4 regions of the Geodermatophilus sp. SYSU D00703 genome follow, and region 3 is predicted to be linked to each of the others. Evidence: riboswitches for the same ligand, from Rfam matches in the RefSeq annotation. Region 3 holds a riboswitch; each other region holds the start of a gene.

What was found. A riboswitch is a leader RNA that binds a small molecule or an ion and turns the genes downstream of it on or off. The one in region 3 is predicted to bind cyclic di-AMP.
Region 1: another riboswitch for cyclic di-AMP. It lies ahead of ACI782_RS13695 (C40 family peptidase); the one in region 3 lies ahead of ACI782_RS23650 (hypothetical protein).
Region 2: another riboswitch for cyclic di-AMP. It lies ahead of ACI782_RS15835 (LysM peptidoglycan-binding domain-containing protein); the one in region 3 lies ahead of ACI782_RS23650 (hypothetical protein).
Region 4: another riboswitch for cyclic di-AMP. It lies ahead of ACI782_RS03655 (aggregation-promoting factor C-terminal-like domain-containing protein); the one in region 3 lies ahead of ACI782_RS23650 (hypothetical protein).

The regions. Positions count from the first base shown of each region.
Region 1 covers NZ_JBJGYU010000012.1:71,787-75,987, reverse strand. The annotation lists gene ACI782_RS13700 (YrdB family protein) at 1-152, opposite strand, end outside; gene ACI782_RS13695 (C40 family peptidase) at 462-1,505, opposite strand; cyclic di-AMP (ydaO/yuaA leader) riboswitch at 1,521-1,656, opposite strand; gene ACI782_RS13690 (hypothetical protein) at 1,855-2,034, shown strand; gene ACI782_RS13685 (phytoene desaturase family protein) at 2,065-3,621, shown strand; partial or broken gene ACI782_RS13680 (YhjD/YihY/BrkB family envelope integrity protein) at 3,672-4,201, shown strand, end outside.
Region 2 covers NZ_JBJGYU010000016.1:26,330-30,530, forward strand. The annotation lists gene treY (malto-oligosyltrehalose synthase) at 1-1,870, shown strand, start outside; cyclic di-AMP (ydaO/yuaA leader) riboswitch at 2,177-2,337, shown strand; gene ACI782_RS15835 (LysM peptidoglycan-binding domain-containing protein) at 2,341-2,916, shown strand; gene ACI782_RS15840 (hypothetical protein) at 2,936-4,201, opposite strand, start outside.
Region 3 covers NZ_JBJGYU010000042.1:18,237-22,437, forward strand. The annotation lists gene ACI782_RS23640 (phosphoglycerate dehydrogenase) at 1-125, opposite strand, end outside; gene ACI782_RS23645 (FAD-dependent oxidoreductase) at 282-1,277, opposite strand; gene ACI782_RS23650 (hypothetical protein) at 1,435-2,286, opposite strand; cyclic di-AMP (ydaO/yuaA leader) riboswitch at 2,561-2,712, opposite strand; gene ACI782_RS23655 (ArsC/Spx/MgsR family protein) at 2,983-3,375, shown strand; gene ACI782_RS23660 (DNA-directed RNA polymerase subunit alpha C-terminal domain-containing protein) at 3,372-3,941, opposite strand; gene ACI782_RS23665 (serine hydrolase) at 4,001-4,201, opposite strand, start outside.
Region 4 covers NZ_JBJGYU010000002.1:30,547-34,747, forward strand. The annotation lists gene ACI782_RS03645 (hypothetical protein) at 1-253, opposite strand, end outside; gene ACI782_RS03650 (alkene reductase) at 338-1,423, opposite strand; cyclic di-AMP (ydaO/yuaA leader) riboswitch at 1,616-1,776, shown strand; gene ACI782_RS03655 (aggregation-promoting factor C-terminal-like domain-containing protein) at 2,021-2,461, shown strand; gene ACI782_RS03660 (LLM class flavin-dependent oxidoreductase) at 2,535-3,518, opposite strand; gene ACI782_RS03665 (dihydrofolate reductase family protein) at 3,587-4,201, opposite strand, start outside.

The DNA.
Region 1 (4,201 bases), on a different contig from region 3:
ACCGCCGCCGCGAGGGGGACCCCGAGGGCCAGGAGCCACCGCGTCGCCGTCGTCCCGCCGGTGCTCCACCCCCACAGGCCGAGGGCGACGAGCGCGCCGAGCTCGGTGGCGAACGCGACGCCCGCCCAGGTCCACTGCCACGCCAGCGCCATCGCCGGCCTCCCTCTTGTGATCGATGCTCTCTCCTGAGAGCAGTGTTCACGCTATGGGACGGTGGGTCAAGACGCGACGGAGCCCCCGGACGCGCGAGGCGTCCGGGGGCTCCGGTCGGCCCCGTCCTGAGGCGTGCCGCGAGCCTGCGAGGGGTCGGGCGGCCCCGTCCAGGGCCCCGCCGCGAGCCTGCGAGGGGTCGGGCGGCCCCGTCCAGGGCCCCGCCGCGAGCCTGCGAGCGGTGGGGAGGACGGAGTCCTTCTCGGGGTCCTTCTCGGGGTCCTTCTCGGGGTCCTTCTCGGGTCCTTCTGTCAGCCGACGATGCGGTTGAACTTCGGGGTGGCGCCCATGACGTCGACGCTGGCGACCTTGACGACGTCGCCGGACGTCGGCGCGTGCACCATCTGGCCGTTGCCGAGGTAGATGCCGATGTGGCTCACCGGGCTGTAGAAGGCGACCAGGTCACCGGGGCGGGCCTCGGCGCGGGAGACCTGCTGCCCCATCTGCGACTGCATCCGGCTGGAGTGCGGCAGGCTGATCCCCGCCGCGCGGAAGGCGTACTGCACCAGGCCGGAGCAGTCGTAGGAGCCGGGGCCCGAGGCCGCCCAGACGTAGGGTTTGCCGCGCTGGGCCATGGCCGTGTCGATCACCGCCTGGAGCGAGCCGCTGCCGGCGACGACGGGCGCCCCGCCCGTGGGCGCCGCCTCGCGCTCGCCGCGGCTGGCCCGCTCCTCGTCGCCGTGCGCGGAGGCCGCGGCCTCCAGGGCGGCCCGCCGCTCGTCGGCACTCAGCCGCGCGTAGTCGGCCTGGTACTCGGCGATCTGCGCCTGGAGGCCGGCCTGCTGCTCAGCAACGGCGTCGTACGCCTCCTGCGCCTCGGCGGCCACCCGGTCGGCCTCGGCCTGGGCCTGGGCGGCGGTCTCCCCGGCGGTGACGGCCTGGTCGAGCACCTCGCCCTGGTGACCGGCGACGGTCTGCAGCAGCGTCACCCGGTTGACGAACTCCTCGGCCGAGCCGCTGGTCATCAGGGCCTGCAGCGACCCCATGCTCTCGCCGGTGAAGGCGCTCCGGGCGATGCCGCTCACCTGCTGCTGCGCGGCGGTGGCCACGGCCTGCGCCTCGGTGACCTGCGCTGCCGCGGCCTCGGCGGCCGCCTGCTGCGCGGCGAGGGCCTCCCGCGCCTCGTTGAACTGCTCGGTGACGACCTCGAGGTCGTGCCCGCGGGCGGCGACCAGGGCCGCGGCCTCCGAGGCGGTGGCCGGCTCCTCCGCCCCGGCGGCGTTGGGGACGAAGGCGACGCCGACGGCGGCGGCGAGGACGAGGGCAGCGCGCCGAGCGGCGCGGGCGGACGCCATGGTCTGGCGGCTCTCCGTTCTTCCACGAGCCGCCTACCGAGTTAGCTGACGGGTTCGGACGGGAAGGCGCCCGGCGCGCCCGGCCGGAGCCGTGCGTGCTTCACCCCAGTGCTGCGGTGGGTCCCCGGCCCGGGTCTGGCGACCCGGCTCGGCGGCGCCCGCGGGGTGTCACCCATTTCGGTAACGGAACGCCCCGACGGACACACACACCGTAAGGGCCGTGACGCTCCGGTGACAATTACCGAGTTGTGATTTCGTGGACTCTCACCTCGACCCCGCTGGTCGCCGTTACCCCTGGGACGCGCGGGGCCGGTGGTGCGCCGACGGGGCGACGGGGTATGTGCGTCTCATGGACCTCAAGCGACCCCTGGTGGTGCTCGCCCTCGTCGGGGCGCTCGCCGGGTGCAGCAGCAGCAACAACTCCAACACCGACGTCGACCGCGGCACGACCGACTGCGGTGCCGCCGAGGCCGGCAGCGACCGGGCCGACTGCTCGGACAGCGAGAACGCCCCGACGCAGGGCGGCTGACCCGCCGGCCCACGCGCTACGGTCCGCCGGGTGAGCGCACGCAGCAGGTACGACGCCGTCGTCGTGGGGGCCGGGCACAACGGCCTGGTGGCCGCCGCCTACCTCGCCCGCGCCGGCTGGTCGGTGCTGGTCCTCGAGCGGCTCGAGCAGGTCGGCGGCGCCGCGGTGAGCCGGCAGGTCTTCGCGGGGGTCGACGTCCGGCTGTCGGCGTACTCGTACCTGGTCAGCCTGCTGCCCGACCGCATCGTCGCCGACCTCGGCCTGGAGGTGACCCTGGCCGACCGCGCGGTGGCGTCCTACACCGCCGTCCCCGGGCACACCGGGCTGCTGGTCGAGCGGGACGAGGGCCCGGCCACCGCCGCGTCGTTCCGGGACCTCACCGGGTCCGACGACGAGCTGGCCGGCTGGCGGCGCTTCTACGGCCGGCTGGCCGACCTCGCCGAGGACCTCGCCCCGACGCTGACCGAGCCGCTGGTCTCCCCCGCCCAGCTGGCGGGGCGGCTGCGCGACCCGCAGCTGTGGCAGGACCTCCTCGAGCGGCCGCTGGCCGACGTGGTGGCCGACGAGCTGGCCCACGACGTCGTCCGCGGGGTCGCGCTGACCGACGGGCTGATCGGCACCTTCGCCGACATGCACGCCGCCGACGGCCTGGCCGGTCGCTGCTTCCTGTACCACCTGGTCGGCAACGGCACCGGCCGGTGGCGGGTGCCCGTCGGCGGGATGGGCGCGGTCACCGGGGCCATGGCCGCCGCCGCGCGCAGCGCCGGCGCGGAGCTGCTCACCCGGGCGACGGTCACCGCGCTCGAGCCCCGGCCCGACGGCGCGACCGTGCACTGGACCGACGACGAGGGCGGCGAGCACGCCGTCGACGCGAGCTGGGTCGTCTCGGGGGCGGCACCGGCCGTCCTCGACCGGCTGTTCGGCGTCGCGCCGCGGACCACCCCGGACGGCGCCCAGCTCAAGGTCAACATGGTGCTGGCCCGGCTGCCGCGGCTGCGGTCGGGCGTGGACCCGGCCGTGGCCTTCGCCGGCACGTTCCACGTCGACGAGGCCGCCTCGCAGCTCGACGCGGCCCACGCGCAGGCCGCCGCCGGCCGGCTGCCCGACGTCATCCCGTTCGAGGTCTACTGCCACTCGCTGTCGGACCCGTCGATCCTCGGGCCGGCGGAACGGGCGGCCGGCTACCAGACGCTCACCCTGTTCGGCCTGCACACGCCGGCCGCGCTCTTCCGGGAGGACCCCGTCGGCACTCGCCGGGAGGCCGTGCGGCGGGTGGTCGCCCAGCTCGACGCGCACCTGGAGGAGCCGCTGCTGGACTGCCTGGCCCCGGACGCCACGGGAGAACCCTGCCTGCAGGCCGCCTCGCCGCTGGACGTGGAGGAGTCGCTGGCGATGCCGGGCGGGCACATCTTCCACGGCGACCTGTGCTGGCCGGTCGCCGAGACGGACGCGGAGGTGGGCACCTGGGGTGTGGCGACGGCCCACCCGCGGGTGGTCGCGGCCTCCTCCGGCGGGACGGTGCGCGGCGGGGCCGTGAGCGGCCTGGGCGGCTACGCGGCGGCCCGCGCGCTGCTCGACCGCCGCTGAAGGAGGCCCCCGATCGGGCGGGATCGGCCCACACCTGGTGGCATGGGCCGGTGGACCTGCGCCGGGAGACCCGTGCCCTGATCCGCGGGGCCGGACGGCGGCTGCACGGCCGGGACCTCGCGCTGATCGCCGCCGGGCTGACGTTCTACGCCGGCATCGCGGTGGTGCCGTTGCTATTGGTCGCCGTCCGCCTGACCGCGCTGGTCACCTCCGCGGACACCGTCACCGACCTCGCCGCACGGCTGGCCGGGCTGCTCCCGTCGCAGCTGGGCGCCCCCGAGGCGCTGCGCGCGCTGGCGCGGGCCGGCGTGGGGATGGGGCTGCTCGACGTCGTCCTGGCCCTGCTGCCGCTGTCGCTCTACGGCGAGGGGCTGCGGCGGGCGCTGCTGCGCTTCACGCCGCGCCGGGACACCCTGACCGGCTGGCGCGGCCGGCTGCTGGCGCTGCCACTGGTGGTCGCCACCCCGCTGCTGCTGTACCCCCTGCTGCTGGCCGCCTCCGCGATGGCCGAGCTGACCGAGCGGGGCAACCGCCTGGGCAGCCTGGCGGTCGGCTACTACTCGGTGCTCTTCGCGCTGAC
Region 2 (4,201 bases), on a different contig from region 3:
GAAGCTGGAGGTGGTGGACGGCGAGCTCCGCTACTACGACAACCGCTTCCCGATCGCCCCCGGCACCGATGGGGGCACGCCACAGGAGGTGCACGCCCGCCAGCACTACGAGCTGGTCGACTGGCGGCGCGCCGACACCGACCTCAACTACCGGCGGTTCTTCGCGATCAACACCCTCGCCGGGCTGCGCGCCGAGGACCCGGCGGTCTTCGACGCCACCCACCGGCTGGTCCTGGAGATGGTCGCGGCCGGCGCGGTCGACGGGCTGCGGATCGACCACCCCGACGGGCTCGCCAGACCCAGGGAGTACTTGGAGAGATTGGCCCGGCTGTCCGGTAACCGGTGGACGGTGGTCGAGAAGATCCTCGAGCCCGGTGAGGACCTGCCGGAGAGCTGGGCGACCGCCGGGACGACCGGCTACGACGCGTTGACCGAGGTCGACGACGTGCTGGTCGACCCGGCCGGCGAGCCTGCGCTGACCGCGCTGGACACCGAGCTGTCCGGCCGGGCCGTGGAGTACGCCGCGCTGGTGCACGCCTGCAAGCGCGAGGTCACCGACGGGATGCTCGGCTCGGAGGTGGCCCGCCTGGTGCGGGTGATCGGCGAGCTGCCCGGCATCTCGCGGGAGCAGCAGACCGAGGCCCTGGCCGAGCTGCTGGCGGCGTTCCCGGTCTACCGCACCTACCTGCCCGACGGCCGCGAGCACCTCGACGCCACCGTGGCCGCGGTGCGGTCCCGCCGTCCCGACCTGGCCGACGCCCTCGACGCGCTGCACCCGGTGCTGTCCCAGGCCGGCACCGAGGCGGCGACCCGCTTCGAGCAGACCAGCGGCCCAGTCATGGCCAAGGGCGTGGAGGACACCGCCTACTACCGCTGGGCCCGGTTCGTCGCGCTCAACGAGGTGGGCGGCGACCCGGCCCGCTTCGGCAGCACCGTCGCGGAGTTCCACGAGGCGCAGGGGCGCCGGCTGGCGCGCAAGCCGCAGTCGATGACGACGCTGTCCACGCACGACACCAAGCGCAGCGAGGACGTGCGGGCGCGGCTGGCGGTGCTCGCCGAGCTGCCCACCGAGTGGGCGGGACTGGTCCGCGGCTGGCTGGCCCGGCACCGGCTCGCCGACCGGCCGCTGGCCCACCTGGTGTGGCAGAACCTGGTCGGCGCCTGGCCGCTGTCCCGGGAGCGGGCGCACGCCTACGCGGAGAAGGCGGCGCGCGAGGCCGGGACGTCGACCACGTGGACCGACCCCGACGAGGAGTTCGAGGCGCGGCTGCACGCGCTCGTGGACGCCGCGTACGACGACCGCACGACCAGCGCTGAGTTCGAGGGCTTCGTGGCCCGCATCACGCCGCCGGGCCGGTCGAACTCGCTGTCGCAGAAGCTGCTGCAGCTGACCATGCCCGGCGTCCCGGACGTCTACCAGGGCACCGAGCTGTGGGACCTCTCGCTGGTCGACCCGGACAACCGCCGCCCCGTGGACTACGGGCTGCGCCGGCGCCTGCTGGCCCGGCTCGACGAGGGCTGGGTGCCGCCGGTGGACGACGAGGGCGCGGCGAAGCTGCTCGTCGTCTCCCGGACGCTGCGCGCCCGCCGCGAGCACCCCGGGTGGTTCGGCGGCTACCAGCCGGTCGAGGCCACCGGCGCCGCGGCCGGCCACGTGGTGGCCTTCGACCGGGGCGGCGTCGTGACCGTGGCGACCCGGCTGCCGGTCGGGCTGGCCGCCTCCGGGGGCTGGGGCGACACCGCGCTGCAGCTGCCGAACGGGTCGTGGCGGGACCTGCTCACCGGCGACCGGTTCGTCTCCGACGCCGCCGGACTGCCGGTCGGCGCGGCGTTGGAGCGGCTGCCGGTGGCGCTGCTCGTCCGGGACTGAGAGAGGACCCCTCTGCCCCCCGCCACTCGCAGGCTCGCGGCGGGACCCTGCAGAGGGGCCGCTCCAGCACGTCACGAGGCTCAGGCCGAGGGCCCCTGGAGGGTGGCCTTCGACGACGTTCCCGGACTCACGACGGAGAGTTGTCGGCCGAGGGCGGTGCGCTGCCCCCGGCCCGGCCTGTCGCGCCACGCCGGCGCGCAACGCCCGTCGCCGCGCGCGGACCCGGGCGTCCGCTCCTAGCGTCCCGCCCGTGCTCCGGCTGTCCGGCCGGGCACGGCGCCGTCCCGCCCAACCCCGTCCGGCGGCGTCCGACCTCTGCACGACCGTGGACGGGGGTGGGGGACCCACTCTCGGCGCGCTGCAGTGAACAGCGCTGCGCGTCTCGGGGTGAAGCCGCGACCCGCGGCCGGGCAACCGATCCGCCCGAACCCGACAGCTCACCCCGCCGGCGGTCGATCGGAGGATCCTCCATGCCCCAGCACGACCGATCCCGCACGCCCGCACGCGCCCTGCGTCGCGGCGCCGTCGTCCTCACCGGTGCGGCGGCCCTGTCCGCCCTCGCGCTCCCCGGCACGGCCTCGGCCGCGGAGCACGACTGGGACGGCGTCGCCCAGTGCGAGTCCAGCGGGAACTGGCACATCAACACCGGCAACGGCTACTACGGCGGCCTGCAGTTCAGCGCGAGCACCTGGGCCGCCTACGGCGGGCACGAGTTCGCGTCCAACGCCCACCTGGCCAGCAAGGAGCAGCAGATCGTGGTCGCCGAGCGCACCCTCGACGGCCAGGGCATCGGCGCCTGGCCGAACTGCGGCCGGTACCTGACCGGCGGGTCGTCGGCGCAGGCGGCGGCCCCCGTCGCGACCGAACCCGAACGGGCGTCACGGGACCACCGCACGGCGGCCGGGAGCTACGTCGTCCGGGCCGGGGACACGCTCGGCACCATCGCCGCGGCCCACGGGATGAGCTGGCGCGACCTGTACGCGCGGAACCAGGACCGGGTGAGCGATCCGAACCTCGTCTACGTGGGGCAGTCGCTCGTCGTCTGAGCCGCACCGTCCGCGCAGGTCACGGGGGGCCGGGCTGGCCCCCCGTGACCTGGCCGGCGCCGGGCGACGGCATCGACCGTCGAGCTGCGGCCGCGCCCCGGGCGACGCCGACCGCCATCGGCCAGTCCGGGTCGGCCCAGTAGCGGCTGTGTGCCAACAGCGGCGGCTCCGGCGCGGACTGGTTGTCCGGGTCGGAGGCGACCGGGTCCAGCAGGCGCCACTCGCCGCCGCAGACCCGTCGCAGGGTGCGGGGATCGCGCCAGTCCTCCTCCGGACCGTCGTCCCAGAGCCGGCGTGACCGGAGCGGGCCGGTCTCGGGCGTCCGGTCCCAGCTCCGGACCGGCCCGGCGATCGGGTCGGTCTCGCGGAACAGGCTCACCCAGCGCTCCCCCCAGGTGTCGCTGAGCCAGCGGAGCACACCAGGGCCCACGTGCGCGGGGAACACGCGGCAGAACTGCATGCGCAACTGGGAGCCGAAGGTCACCAGCCCGACTCTCGGGTAGAGCTCGGGAGCGATCGAGCGCAGCGCGGCCAGGCTGACCAGGCTCCCCTGGCTGTGCGCGGCCAGGACCACCTGGTCGGCCTCCCCCTCCTCGGAGAGCAACCACTCGATGCGGTCGACCAGCGCCGGGACCGCCACCTGCGAGTACGCCGCGGGCACGAACGGGTGCGCCGCCCGCGGCCAGAACGCGATCACGTCCCAGACGACGTTGACCCTGCGTCGCCACCGGGCGCCCTCCGGCGCGGATACGAACGCCCGGGATCCCAGCACGGCGAGGGCGACGGCGAACAGGAACAGGACGGCGGAGCCGAAGCCGACGAGCCCCCGCGCCCAGGGCCCGTCAGCGGTGACCGCGCTGGCCCAGCCCCACGGGGACGGGAGGTCGCCCGGAGCGCAGGCGGCACGGTCGCACCCGCTCCGCACCTGCTCGGCGACGGCGGCGAGCGACAGGACCCAGCCGACGAGGGCGGCGACGACGAACACCGGCGCGAGCACGTTCTTCAGGCGGGCGGCGGACACGGCGCGGGCCACCCGCTCGAGCCCGGCGTCCGAGAGCCGGGGGCGGTCGGCGCCGTCGGGGGTGTACATGGCGGCCACGACGGCGCGGCGTCGCCGCGCCGCCGCCGCGCGGCGGGACCACGCGAGCACGCCGACGACCGCGATGAGGGCCACCGCCACGCCCCAGCCATAGGCGATCCGCTGCAGGTACGTCGGGACCTCCACGCCCGCGTCCAGCACCAGGTCGAGCGCGACCTGCGCCAGGTACGTCGTCCCGGCGGCCAG
Region 3 (4,201 bases):
ACGACCATCGCCTCGGCGTCGAGGTGCTCGTCGGGGACGGGTGCCGAGGCGTCGTAGGTGACCGCGCGGACGCCGTCGGGCAGGTCCGGCACCAGCGGGACGGAGTCGGGGAGCAGGAGCTTCACGGGCTGGGGCCTCTCGTCGGGTCAGGGGCCGGATCGGGTCAGGCGGAGGTGCTCACGGTGCCTCCTGGCGGCGGACGCCTGCAGGCCCATGGCACACCCCGCGCAGGGACGCCGCCACCGCAGGCCGGCGGCCCGGCGTCCTGTCCCGACGAGGCCTCAGCCGCCGCGCGGCCGGTCGGCCACGAGCCGGACGATCGGGGCCAGCGCCCGGTCGAGCGGCACGAACCGCGAGGCCAGGTCGCGGACGACGGCGGCCGGCCGGGACGTGCGGAACACCAGCCGGCCCAGGACGCGTGAGGTGCGCTGCGCGGACTCCACGCGGGGGCGCTGCCGGGCCTCGTGGTCCCGCGGCACGGCGGGCACGGACCCCGGCGTGGCCCGCGCCAGCGACCGGCCCAGCACGTCCGCGGACTCGATCGCCATGGCGGCCCCGATGCCCGCGGTCGGGAGGAACCCGGCCGCGGCGTCACCCAGCAGGACCACCCGGCGCGAGGTCCACGTGCGGGCCCGGACGTCGGTCATCGGCCAGTAGTGGGTGCCGTGGCCGGCGGCGACCGTGCGGAGCGCGCGCTCGAGCCGGGCGTCGTCGGCCCGCAGCCGCCCGCGCACCCGGCCAACGAACTCCGCGGCTCCGCGGGCGGTGTCCCGGCGCGGGCCACCCAGGAAGACCCCGACCCGGCCCCGGACCGGGTACGTGCCGAGGAAGAACCCCCGCCCCCAGCACTCCTCGTACCGGTCCGGCGCGTCGTCCGGGTCGGTCCAGCCGACCCAGCCGCCCCAGCCGGTGTCGTACGCCCGGACCCGGCCGCCGTCCTGCTCGATCCGGGTCACGGTCGCGCCGTTGCTGACCCGTCCCCCCGCGGCGGCCGGGACCGCCAGGAGCTCGCCCCGCTCGATGCCGCGGTGGTCCCCGGAGGCCAGCAGGCTCTCGAAGGAGTACTCCCGCAGCGGCCGGCCCGCCCGGTCCCGCAGCGTGTACCGGCGGACGGGCACGCTGCGTTCGCGGTAGGTGCCCCCCACCTGCAGGTGCCGCAGCGCCGGGTCGACCAGCGGGACCAGTCCGAGCACGTGGCCCCGGTCGGCGCCGGAGGGCCGTCGTTCCGGCAGGAACGGGTGCAGCCCGGCTCCGCGGAGGCACAGCGCGAGCGTCACCCCGCCACGCCCGCGCCGACGACCAGGACCCGCAGCGGGTCCTCCCGGACGGCGGCGAGCTGCTCGGCCACGGTTCCCGGTTCGAGCGCCGGCATCCCACCTCCCGACGGACCCGGGGACTCCCTCCACGGTCCTCCCCGCGGCCGTCGGCCGGGGATCAGCCCCGGTAGTTCACGTGGACGTGGTCGAAGTGGTTGGCGGTCACGCCGCCGCGGTCGGCCATCCGCTCGAAGGAACCGTTCGGTGACTGCAGGATCCGCTGCTGCCAGATGAGGTAGTCGACGCCGAGCTCGTCCCAGTGGTCCCTGTGGTACTGGACGATGGCGTCGCCGAGGTCGGCGTCGGTGAGGACCATGTAGTCCACGGCCAGCCCGGAGGGGTGGCCGCCGGGGTCAGCCGCGCTGGCGCGGGTGCCGCCCAGCGTGATGCCGGCGGCGCCGGGCACGGTGGAGACGACGGCGTTCGCGGCGGCCTGCGCGGCCGCCTTGATGCTCCCGGCGGTGTTGGTGATGCGGGCGACCGCGCCCGGCGCGGCCGCAGCGGCTCGCGCGGGCGCCGCCTGCTCCGGTGCGGCGGCTCGCGCGGCGGCCTCGGCCTCCTGCCGGGCGGCCGCCTCGGCCTCGGCGGCGGCCCGCGCGGCGGCCTCGGCCTCGGCCTTCTGCCGGTCGAGCACGGCCTGGTCGGCGGCGGCCTGCGCCTGCTGCGCGGCGGTCTGCTCGGCCTCGCGGGAGGCGCGGCTGGCGGTGAGGTCCTCGAGCGGCTGCAGGTCCGGGGCCGGCGCCGCGTCGACCTCGACGGGGGCGGACTGCGCGGTCAGCCCGAGCTGCTCGGCGACGCTGACCGACTCCGACGCGCCGGCTTCGGCCTGCGCCGGCGGACCCGTCCCGACGAGGACGTTCGCCATGACGGCGCCGGCGACGGCCGTGCCCAGGAGGAGGGCCGGACGGCGGCGCGAGCGGAGGGTGCCACGACGGTCGGCGCGGCGGGACGTGGTGGTTCGGGGGTCCATGGGGTGGGGTGCTCCGGGTGTGCGGGCGCAGCGGAGCCCGCGGCGGGACGCGGGTGCGGCGGGGAGGGCGGTCGGGCGGGCGACGGTCCGGGGGGACCGGCCGGTGCGCGGACCACGGGGGGACGGCGGGGGTGCCGGTCGAGCGAGGTGCTCGCGTGGTGCCGCTGGCGGCGCGGTCGGGGACGGTCGCGGGCGATCAGGTGCGCGGGCGCGCCCGGTACCGGTGCGAAGGCGGGTGTCCGGCAGGGCAGCGGCACGCCATCCGGCGGCTCTCCGTTCTTCCGATGGCCGCCTACCGAGTTAGCTGACGGGTTCGGGCGGGAAGCGGCCCTACCCGCCCCGGACTCGTGCCCGGGAGCGGGATTCACCCCAGTACTGCGATGGGTCCCCGGCCCGCCCCGGAGGGCGACTCGGCGGCGACCGCTCGGCTTCCCCGGAAGGGGACGTGACGACCGCGCGGACGTACCCACCGTAACCGCCGTTATGCGTTTGTGACAATCGCGCGCCGACGATTCGTCGGGTGATGCGGGTCGCGCCTCCCCCGCTCGACGGCCCGGACGTGTAGGGGCCATGGATCCGCGCGGCGCCGCCCCGCCGGCCGCACGCTGGCGTCCTGCGACCCGGCGGCGGCCGCGCTGCTCACGCGGCGGCTGCTCGACGTCCTCGCGGCGCGGAGCCCGGCCCTAGGGTGGAGCCGTGGAGGTCTGGTTCAACCCGTCCTGCTCCAAGTGCCGCACCGCGCGCGCCCAGCTGGAGGAGGCCGGCGTCGAGTACACGCTGCGCCGCTACCTCGAGGACCCGCCGAGCGAGGCGGAGCTGCGCGCCGCGCTGGCCGCCCTCCACCTCGAGCCCTGGGACGTCACGCGGATGTCCGAGCCGCTCGCCCGCGAGCTGGGGCTGCGCGACCTGCCCCGGGACGCCGACACGTGGATCCGCCTGCTGGCCGAGCACCCCCGGCTGATCCAGCGCCCGCTCGTGCTCACCGACGACGGCCGGGCGTGGATCGCCCGCGACGGCCAGACCCTGACCGAGGTCGTCGCGGCCGGTCGGCGTCCCGGCGAGGACGCCGACCAGCGGACGGGGGGCTAGCGGGAGAGCAGCCGCCGCAGCCCGGCGACCGGCGCGCGCAGCGACCACCACGCCAGGCGCACCGGCACGCCGGCCGCGGCCCGGGTCCCGCGCACGCACAGGCGCCGCAGGTCGGCGTACGTGGCCGGGCGGGGGCCGCTCGCCGGAGCGGGCCGCGGTCCCGCGGCCGGAGCGGACTCGTCGGGGGGTGGCGTCGCCGGGACGATCAGGTCGACGGTCGTCCGCCGCCGCGGCGCCCGCAGCGACTCGAACGACGGGATGGGCGGCGGGATCGGCGCCTCGCCGTCGGGCGGCTCGATGCCCGCGGCGACCGCCTCGGCGTGCACCTCGGCCTCCGACGGGGCCGCGCGGGGGGCCTGGCCGACCGGCTCGGGGACGGCGTTCCGGATCGCGGAGATCAGGCCCGGGCCGAGCCCGTCGATCGCGGCGAGCTCGCGCCGGCTGAGCCCCGCCAGCTCCTCGGTCGTGGTCACGCCCGCGCGCAGCAGCGCGGCCACGGCCCGCCCGGGCAACCCCAGGTCGCGGATCGTCCCCGCCGGCACACCCCCCGGCGACTCGATCGGCATGCCGCCCAACCTATCGCCGCGCCCGGCCGGTGCGCTCCGCGGGCCGGGTGGTCGCGACGCTACTCGCGGGTGAAGGTGCCCAGCCCGGTGCGGTCGTAGAAGTCGAGCCGGACGGTCGCGGCCCGGTCGCCCTCCACCGTGAAGATCGCTCCGGCGAGCCCGTTGGCGTTCTCGCCGACGGTCTCGAAGGTGAACGTGTCCCCGGTGTGGTGGGTCAGGGCGAAGGTCGTGGGCAGGTCCGGCGGCCCCATCGACATGCT
Region 4 (4,201 bases), on a different contig from region 3:
CCGAGGCCGGTGGCTCCGAGGAGAGCAGCGGCACCGGCACGGCGTCGAGGAACGGCCGGTCGCGGAGGTGCCCGAGGCCGCGCCCGGCGAGCACGACCGGCAGGAAGCGGGCGGCGCTGAGCACCGTGGTCACCGGCAGCCGGGACATCCGCACCCGGTGCAGCTCCGCCCACACCGCCGTCGGCGGGGCGTCGATCCACTGGGCCTGGCGGGTGACGTGGTCGGCGGCCGGCACGACGTCGTCGAGGTCCACGCGGCTCCCGTACCCGGTCCGAGAGCGTGGTGTGCACCCAGCGCGGTCCCGGACGGCGCCGGACCGCGCTGGGTGCACAGGGCGTCAGCTCGCCCGGCGGTCCTGCAGGGGCGGGTAGTCGGTGTAGCCCTCGGGGCCGGCCGCGTAGAACAGGTGCGACCGGATCTCGTTCTCCGGGTGCTCGCCGGCCCAGCGCTGCACCAGGTCGGGGTTGGCGATGACCGGACGGCCCACGGCGACCGCGTCGGCGTGGGCGGCCTCGATCAGCTGCACCGCCTCCTCGCGCGTGGTGACGGCGCCGAAGCCGCTGTTGGCGATCAGCGGGCCGCCGAATCGCCGGCGCAGCTCCTGCACCAGCTCCCCGGCCGGCTCGCGGTGCAGCACCGACAGGTAGGCCAGGCCCAGCGGGGCGAGCTGGTCGAGCAGCGCGCCGTAGGTCGCGCGGACGTCGTCCCGGTCGGTCTCGAGGGCGTCCTGGATGTCGTGCTCGGGCGAGATCCGCAGGCCGACCCGGCCGGCGCCGATCGCCGCGGCCACCGCCGTCACCACCTGGACGACGAAGCGCGCCCGGTTCTCGGGGGACCCGCCGTACTCGTCGGTCCGCCGGTTGGACGCCGGGGAGAGGAACTCGTGCAGCAGGTAGCCGTTGGCGCCGTGGATCTCCACGCCGTCGAGGCCGGCCTCGATCGCGCGGCGGGCGGCGGAGACGAAGTCCTGCACGACGTCGCGGGCCTCGGCCACGGTGAGCGCGTGCGGCACCGGGTAGGGCTGCTTGCCCTTCTCCGTGTGCCCCTCGCCGTCGATGGCGATGGCGCTGGGCGCCACGACGCGGCGGCCGCCGTTGACGTCGGGGTGGGTGACCCGGCCGCCGTGCATGACCTGCATGACGATCCGGCCGCCGCGGGCGTGCACGGCCTCGGCGACGCGGCGCCAGCCCTCGACCTGCTCGTCGGTGACGATGCCGGGCTGGCCGACGAACGCCTGCGACTCGGGGCTGGGGTAGGTGCCCTCGGTGACGATCAGCCCGACGCCGGCACGCTGCCGGTAGTGCTCGACGACGAGGTCGCCGGGGACGCCGGAGGCGCCGGAGCGCATGCGGGTGAGCGGGGCCATCACGACGCGGTTGGCGAGCTCGAGGTCGCCCAGGGTCACGGGGGAGAACAGGTCCACGGGGAGTTCGACGCTCGACGGAGGGGTCGCCATTCCGGCCGGCGACCGTCACGGCGCTCACAGTGACGCGCGCCTCGCGAGACCCACTATGCCGCCACAGTGGATCGTCGGCCGTCGAGTGGCGGGATGTGTGAGGCGTTCTTACGGTGACTGCGTCCGGCCGATCGTCGCCTCCCGAGCCTGGGGAGCCCGCGCCGGACGCCGCCGAGTCGCTCCCACCGCAGTGGGCGCGAGCCGGGGACCCACCCGCACCACCCGGGGTGAGTCCCGCTCCCGGGCATCATCCGGGAGCGGGTAGGGCACTCCCAGCCCGAACCCGTCAGCTGACCCGGTAGGCGGCCCGGGGAGAGAAGGAGAACCACCGCGCCCGGGGCCTCGACCCCCCGCGCCCTCCAGGTCCGGGACCGTCGCGGTCCCGCCTGCCCACCCCCAGGGACCAGCCGCACGGCACGCAGTGTCGGTCGACGGCTCCTCGCCGGGCGCCCGTGTCCGGCCGGTGCCGCGCGCCCAGCTGACGACACGGCGACCGCCGCGGCCGGTCCCGCACGCCCCGGCGCCGATGGTGCCGGGCACCGCACAACACGAGGAACCCGCACCATGCACAACCAGCACACCCACCGACCGCGCTCCCTGCACCGGCTCGCCGCCGTCGGTGTCCTGACCCTCGCCCTCGCTCTGGCCCCCGCCGCCCAGTCGGTCGCCCGGGCAGAGGGGAGCCACGGCCTGGCCGGGATCAGCGCCGGCGAGAAGCAGGCCTACAAGGACCACGCCCTGGGCCAGGTCGGTGGCAACCGGACCCAGTTCGGCTGCCTCGACCAGCTCTGGGAACGGGAGAGCGGCTGGAACCCCCACGCCCAGAACCCGAGGAGCTCCGCGTACGGCATCCCCCAGTTCCTCGACTCGACCTGGGCCATGACCGGCATCCGCAAGACGTCGGACCCGTACCGGCAGATCAAGGCCGGGCTGATCTACATCGGGAAGCGGTACGGCAGCGCCTGTGGGGCGTGGCAGCACTCCCGGACCAGCGGCTGGTACTGAGCCGCGAGACACCGAGGGCCCGCTCCCCGCGCGGCGCGGGCCCTCCGGCCGACCTCAGCCGGTCGCCATGGCCTCAGCCGGTCGCCATGGCCTCGGCAGTGAGCTCGACCGAGCGCAGCCGGCCCTCCGTGCCGGGGAACTGGTGCGCCACGATCAGTTCGTCGGCGTCGGCCTGCTTCGCGAAGCCCTGGAGGTACTCGCGCACCTCGGCCGGGGTCCCGACGGCGGTGTGGGTCAGCATCGTGTCGACGTGCAGGCCGGCACCGCCCTCGAGCAGCAGCCGCGCCTCGTCGTCCGTCAGCGAGCGGCCGCGGCCGAAGAGCCCGACGGCCAGCGTCCGGCGGACGGCGGCGTAGGCCTCCTCGGCCGCCGCGCGGGTGTCGGCCGCGACGACGTTCACGCCGGCGATGACGTGGGGCTCGGCGAGCTGCTCGGACGGCTGGAACTCTCGCCGGTAGGCCGCGACCGCGGGCTCGAGCATCGCCGGGGCGAAGTGCGACGCGAACGCGTACGGCAGGCCGAGCGCGGCGGCCAGCGTCGCCCCGAACATCGACGAGCCCAGCACGTACAGCGGCACGTGCGAGCCCTTTCCGGGGATCGCGTCGACGCCGGGCACCCGGGAGTCGCCGGCCAGGTAGGCCTGCAGCTCGAGGACGTCCTGCGGGAAGCGGTCGGCCGAGCGGGGGTCGCGGCGCAGCGCGTACATCGTGCTCTGGTCCGAGCCGGGGGCCCGACCCAGGCCCAGGTCGATCCGGCCCGGGTACATCGCGTCGAGGGTGCCGAACTGCTCGGCGATGGTCAGCGGCGCGTGGTTGGGCAGCATGACGCCGCCGGCGCCGAGCCGGATGGAGGACGTGTGCGCGCCGACGTGCGCGATCAGCACGCTGGTCGCCGACGACGCGATCTGCGGCATGTTGTGGTGCTCGGCGTACCAGACCCGGCGGTAGCCGGTCTGCTCGGCGCGCTGCGCGAGCGCGACGCTGGCGGCGATGCTGTCGGCCGCGGTCGAGCCCTTGGCGATCGGCGCCAGGTCGAGGATGGACAGCGGGGTGCTCATGGGGCGGTACCTCTCGCGTGGTGTTGCCACGAGCAACCGATCCGGCGCCGCTGCCCTTCCCGGGTGTGTCACTCCTCGTACTCGGGCCCCACCGAGCCGGTCTCCACCTCGCCGGCCCGCTGGTACGTGGCGATCAGCGCGCCCGAGCCGGTCGCCTTCGACGTGGTCAGCCGCCAGGTGCGCGGGACCGCCCCCTCGCCGAACAGCCGCTTGCCCTGGCCGAGGGTGACCGGGAAGACGACCAGCCGCAGCTCGTCGACCAGGTCCTCGTGCAGCAGCGTCTGCACCAGCCCGGCCGAGCCGTGCACCTGCAGCTCACCGCCGTCCTCGGCCTTGAGCGCCCGGACGGCGGCGGGCACGGGGCCCTCCAGCAGCCGTGCGGTCTCCCACTCCACCGCGGTGAGGGTCCGCGACGCGACGTACTTGGTCTTGTCGTTGAGGCCGGTCGAGACCGCGCTGCTCTCGTCGCGCATCTTCGGCCAGGACGCGTAGAAGATGTCGTAGGTGCGCCGGCCGAGCAGGAAGTCCTGCGCCGGGACGAACCACTCCTCCATCTGGGTGCCGAGGTCGTCGTCGAAGTGCGGCACCAGCCAGCCCTCGTACGAGAACCCGCCCTCCGGGTCCTCGCCGGGTCCGCCGGGGGCCTGCATGACGCCGTCCAGCGTGACGAACGTGGTGACGAC